2 regions of the Pantoea sp. nfd-35 genome follow, and region 1 is predicted to be linked to the other one. Evidence: predicted binding sites of a transcription regulator. Region 1 holds the regulator's gene; the other holds the start of a gene.
The links. Region 1 encodes CRP, which controls carbon source genes, mostly activating them, when cyclic AMP is high. Its sites were predicted from a motif close to ATGTGANNNNNNTCACAT; they were not measured.

Region 2: deoC (deoxyribose-phosphate aldolase) is a predicted target of CRP. The motif match lies at 1,528-1,545, and genes of this name have one in related genera.

The regions. Positions count from the first base shown of each region.
Region 1 covers NZ_CP122403.1:429,662-432,792, reverse strand. Annotated here, with positions in the region: gene P9J57_RS01965 (phosphoribulokinase) at 1-153, shown strand, start outside; gene P9J57_RS01960 (OsmC family protein) at 183-587, opposite strand; gene crp (cAMP-activated global transcriptional regulator CRP) at 891-1,523, shown strand; gene P9J57_RS01950 (YccS/YhfK family putative transporter) at 1,582-3,131, shown strand, end outside.
Region 2 covers NZ_CP122403.1:793,749-796,879, reverse strand. Annotated here, with positions in the region: gene deoA (thymidine phosphorylase) at 1-614, opposite strand, end outside; gene deoC (deoxyribose-phosphate aldolase) at 674-1,453, opposite strand; gene P9J57_RS03815 (TatD family hydrolase) at 1,683-2,456, opposite strand; gene P9J57_RS03810 (patatin-like phospholipase family protein) at 2,453-3,131, opposite strand, start outside.

The DNA of each region.
Region 1 (3,131 bases):
ATTGATTTTCCCTACCTACTGGCCATGCTGCAGGGATCGTTTATTTCCAATATCAACACGCTGGTTGTACCTGGCGGGAAAATGGGGCTGGCGATGGAATTAATTATGGCACCGCTGGTAAAACGGCTCATGGAAGGCAAACGCATTGAATAAAATCAGAGGCCGCGCTGGCCTCTGAATAATTACAGCTCGATAACTTCGTAACTGTGGGTAATTTCCACCCCTTTGCCTAACATAATGGCAACCGAGCAATACTTCTCAGCTGAAAGGTCGACCGCACGCGCGACGGCTTTATCTGAAAGTGCTTTTCCACTGACGATAAAATGCAGGTTGATGCGGGTAAAGATGCGAGGCGCTTCTTCCCGACGTTCTGATTCGAGTTTTACTTCGCAATCAGCCACATCGTTGCGACCTTTTTGCAAAATTGATACCACATCAATGGCGCTGCATCCGCCGGCCGCCATCAGCACCATTTCCATAGGGCTGGGCGCTTTATCGCCGGAATTGCCGTCCATTAAGACCTGATGTCCGGACGAAGACTCGCCGAGGAATGTTAACCCTTCAACCCATTTGACTCTTGCCTGCATAATCTGGCCCCCAGAATGCCCTGTTTTTGCGTCAGAGTACGCTTTTGCCTGGTAAACAGCAATCCGGAGAAATCAGCCTTATTGCTGAAGCGAGACAACACAAGACAGTCGGCGAAAGCTGTGCTACAAACAGTGCTGAAAATATTTTTCGTCATCCGAAGACGAAGCCGGGAAGAATGATGCGCTCTGCGCAAATGCAGCCCGAATAATTTCCTGAATGGAAACACGCTTAACGCTTTCATCGCCTGGCAGGGAAACTGAGCCCTGTATTTTGGGCACGATTACAATAGAGGATAATAGCGAATGGTTCTCGGCAAACCGCAAACAGACCCTACACTTGAATGGTTCCTGTCCCATTGCCATATTCACAAGTATCCATCCAAAAGTACGCTGATTCACCAAGGTGAAAAAGCCGAAACGCTTTACTACATCGTGAAAGGTTCCGTCGCGGTACTGATTAAGGATGAAGAAGGCAAAGAGATGATTCTTTCTTATCTGAATCAAGGCGATTTTATTGGTGAGCTTGGCCTGTTTGAAGAAGGTCAGGAGCGCAGCGCCTGGGTACGTGCGAAAACTGCGTGCGAAGTGGCAGAGATTTCCTACAAGAAATTCCGTCAGCTCATCCAGGTTAACCCGGATATTTTGATGCGTCTTTCTTCTCAGATGGCTCGCCGTCTGCAGGTGACGTCAGAAAAAGTGGGAAATCTCGCTTTCCTGGATGTGACCGGACGCATTGCACAAACGTTGCTTAATCTGGCTAAACAGCCAGATGCCATGACGCATCCTGACGGCATGCAAATTAAAATTACTCGTCAGGAAATTGGCCAAATCGTTGGTTGTTCACGTGAAACCGTGGGCCGTATTTTGAAGATGCTGGAAGATCAGAACCTGATCTCCGCACACGGCAAAACCATCGTTGTTTACGGCACACGCTAAGCCTGACTGTTCACGGCGTGATGGCGACATTATGCCGTGAATGTCTTGTGTTGAGCCGATGTGGCGAAGAATAATCTATCACCCCGAAGTTAACTATGCGCTGCGCCAGACGCTGGTGTTGTGCCTTCCCGTAGCGCTCGGCTGGCTGTTCGGCGATCTGCAAAAAGGATTGCTGTTCTCATTGGTTCCCGCCTGCTGCAACATTGCCGGTCTGGACACGCCCCACAAACGCTTCTTTAAACGCCTGATCATCGGCGGCAGCCTGTTTGCCCTTGGCAGTTTACTGATGCAGTGGCTGCTGCTTAAAGACGTGCCGCTGCCGCTCATCCTGTTTGCCCTGCCTTTGCTGCTTGGCGTCACCGGAGAGATCAGTCCGCTGCACGCCCGACTGCTGCCCGGCACGTTAATCGCGTCAATTTTTACCCTCAGCCTGATTGGCCGTATGCCCATTTACGTTCCGCCCCTGCTCTATATCGGTGGAACGCTCTGGTATGGCCTGTTCAACTGGTTTTGGTTCTGGCTGTGGAAAGAGCAGCCGATGCGCGAAAGCCTGAGCCTGATCTACCGTGAGCTGGCAAATTACTGTGACGCCAAGTACAGCTTATTGACGCAGCTGACCGATCCGGAAAAAGCCCTGCCGCCCCTGCTGGCGCGTCAGCAAAAAGCGATCGATCTGATCAACACCTGCTATCAGCAAATGCATATGCTGTCTGCGAGTCGCGATCACAGCCACAAACGCCTGACCCGGGCGTTTCAGGTAGCACTGGATCTGCAGGAGCATATCTCCGTCAGCCTGCATCAGCCGGAAGAGGTCCAGAAGCTGGTCGAGCAAAGCCATGCTGAAGCCGTCATCCGCTGGAACGCCAGAACGATTTCAGCCCGGCTGCGCGCGCTGGCCGACGATATTCTGTATCACCAACTCTCTGGTCGTTTCGATATGGACAAGCAGTTGGGTGCGCTGGAGAAAATCGCCCTTCAGCATCCGGACAATCCGGTGGGTAACTTCTGTCTCTATCATTTCAGCCGTATCGCCCGGGTGCTTCGAACCCAAAAGCCGCTTTATCAACGCGACCTGATGGCCGATCGCCAGCGTCGTTTACCGCTGCTGCCCGCGTTGCGGAGCTATCTGTCGCTGCGGTCTTCCGCACTGCGAACGGCCGGGCGTTTTTCCGTCATGCTGATGCTGGGCAGCGCCCTGGCCGTGTTCTTTTCGATTCCTAAGCCCTACTGGATTTTGATGACCATCATGTTTGTCAGCCAGAGCAACTACAGCGCAACCCGCGTACGTATTCAGCACCGGGCCCTGGGAACCTTTGCCGGACTGGCTATCGCGGCGGCGTCGCTACGCCTGGATGTGCCTGAACCGCTGGTGCTGAGCATCATGCTGGTGATTACCTTTATCAGCTACCGTTTTACCCGCCAGTTTTACGGCTGGTCAATAGTGGGATTTACGGTTACGGCCGTTTATACGCTGCAACTGCTCTCCCTTAACGGGGCACAGTTTTTACTGCCCCGCCTGCTGGATACGCTGATGGGCTGCCTGATCGCCTTTGGGGGCATGTTATGGCTGTGGCCGCAGTGGCAAAGTGCCCTGCTGCGCCAGAATGC
Region 2 (3,131 bases), 360 kb from region 1:
ACTTTGACATCCATCACCAGCGCATCCAGCCCTTCGGCCAGCTTTTTCGCCAGAATCGAGGCGGTGATCAGCGGAATCGAATCCACGGTGGCCGTGATGTCGCGCGTGGCGTAAAAGCGTTTGTCCGCCGGAGCCAGGGAGTTGGTTTGGCCAATAATTGCCACGCCAACCTGCTTTATGGTCTGGCGAAAGTGGTCATCACTGGGGAAAATGTCAAACCCGGGAATCGCTTCCAGCTTGTCCAGGGTGCCGCCGGTGTGCCCCAGCCCGCGACCTGAGATCATCGGGATATAGCCGCCACAGGCGGCCACCATCGGCCCCAGCATCAACGAGGTGACATCGCCGACGCCGCCGGTGGAGTGCTTATCGACCACCGGCCCGTTCAGATTCAGGGATTTCCAGTTCAGCACGGTGCCTGAGTCACGCATCGCCATCGTCAGGGCAACCCGCTCCGGCAGCGACATATCGTGAAAATAAATGGTCATTGCCAGCGCGGCAATTTGTCCTTCCGAAACGCTGTTATCACGCACGCCGTTAATGAAGAAACGAATCTCGTCTTCACTCAGCGCGTGGCCGTCACGTTTTTTTCGAATGATTTCTTGTGCAAGGTACAAAGTCGCCCCCTTACGTCAGGGAAAGAGGAGAAAAGGCGGCAAGATGCCGCCCGGAGATATCAGTAGCCTGACTGACGGGTATCGCTGCTGTGTCCAAGGGTGTTCAGCAGGTTTGCCAGCAGGCTGGAAGCGCCAAAACGGAAGTGGCGTGCGTCAGCCCAGTCGGCACCCAGCGTATCTTCAGCCAGTTGCAGATAGATGGCGGCATCTTCAGCGGTACGCACGCCGCCAGCCGGTTTAAAGCCAACCTGCGCTTTCACACCTTTATCGCGGATCACGCTCATCATGATCTGCGCCACTTCGGGCGTTGCATTCACGGGCACTTTACCGGTTGAGGTTTTGATAAAGTCCGCTCCGGCATCAATGGCAATTTCAGAGGCCTGACGGATCAGCGCTTCCTGCTTCAGCTCACCGGTTTCAATAATCACTTTCAGCAGTACATCCGCTTCCGCACAGGCTGTTTTGCAGGCTTTAACCAGATCAAAGCCCACCTGAGTATTGCCAGCCATCAGCGCGCGATAAGGGAAAACCACGTCCACTTCGTCAGCACCGTAGGCGATAGCGGCACGGGTTTCAGCCAGTGCGATCTCGATGTCGTCATTGCCGTGGGGGAAGTTGGTGACGGTGGCAATACGCACGTCCGGCGTGCCCTGCTCACGCAGCGTTTTGCGAGCAATGGGAATAAAACGCGGATAAATGCAGATGGCGGCGGTATTGCCCACCGGGGATTTCGCCTGGTGACAGAGTGCGATCACTTTCTCATCGGTGTCATCTTCATTCAGGGTGGTTAAATCCATCAGTTTCAGCGCGCGTAGAGCCTGCTGTTTGATATCAGTCATAACAATCTCCAGGACAAGGGGTGAATTATTATCCACCCATATGTGATAATAATAACAATTCGGAGCCGGTGAATATGTGCCATTCGTCACATCGAAATATGAAACAACTGCAATATTTCAAATTAAAGTTGATTCAGTCACGAAATCAGGCGAAGTGAAGCCCGTATAAGCCCACGACGGGAATGTTACTATTATAACATTTTGTGAGAAGAAGGGTAAACGGGCGACATCAGGAAAGGCGAAAAAGTCTGTGGCTGTTGTGCCATAGCGCATCGGCAATGACCTCTGGCGCTTCTTCACGCAGCTCACACAGCACCTGCCACACCTGAAAAGCGCGCTCTGGTCGGTTGGGCTGGCCCTGAAAACCGTTCAGCGGCATATCGGGGGCATCCGTTTCCAGCAACAAGGATGAAAGCGGTAACTGTGCGATGGTCTGTCGGGTTTTACTGGCGCGCGGATAGGTAATGGTGCCGCCCACGCCAATCGCATAGCCAAGTTTGATAAAAGCCTGGGCCTGCTGCAGGCTACCGGCAAAACCATGAACCACGCCACGGCGCGAGAGATCGTGACGGCGCAGATGCAGCGCCAGCTGATCGTGCGTTCGACGCGAGTGCAGGATCACCGGCAGATCGTAACGTTTAGCCAGCTTCAGCTGCGCATCCAGAAAATGTTTCTGCTTGTCGAACTGCGGATCGTCCCGATAAAGATCCAGGCCGATCTCACCTAACGCTACCAGCTTAGCGGGCGACTTTATCAACCGGGCTTCCAGCTCGCTAAGATGCGATTCCTGATGATGTTCAATAACAATCGGGTGCAGCCCCAGCGCAGCATAAAGGGCGGGATGGGCGTGAGCCAGCTGGCAGACCGTTGCAAAGCGTCCCGCGTCCACCGAGGGCACGATAATTTTTTCAACGCCGGACTGGGCGGCCCGGGCAAGACTTTCCGCCGCCTGCCCGACGAAGGGCGGAAAATCAAAGTGGCAATGGGTATCCACAAACCTCATGCCAGCGAGCCTTCATTCCAGGCGTCGTCATTGCCCGCCAGCGGCGTAACGATCGCCCCACTGTTGGGTTCATTCGCCACCGGCGCGGCAGGCGTAACGATATCCAGCCCTGTTTGCGGCTCGGCATCGCTCAGCCACTGGCCCAGCGTCGCCATAAAATAGCGGCCACAGCGGCGTCCCAGGTGGTAATCCTGGTTAAGCGAGGCGATCCGGCTGCCTAACGCGTTACTGGCCAGCACGCGCGGTGGGAAAATTTCAATGATGCGTAAATCCCCTGGCGGTGACTCGATAAACTGCTGCGTTTCCCGATAGGTCTGCTCATGATGATGCAGGATAGTGAGCATCGGCTGCAGCGCACCGCCGCTGAACCAGCGTTCCATACGCGTTATCCAGCGTGGCGTATCGAACATCTGAGAGGGCACGGTACGGATCACCACGATCGTATCTGCGCCACGTTTGGCCGCCTCACGCACGGGAATGGCATCACTGACGCCACCGTCCAGATAGCTGATGCCTTCCAGATCCACTCCCAGGCGATAAAAGCCCGGAATCGCACTGGAAGCTTTAATAATTTCCAGCCAGTTATCACTGGTGGGCGCAAAATAACTGGGCGCATAGTCATCACTGCGGCAGGCACACATATAGAATTCGCGCCCGCTGGAAAACAGGGTTTCG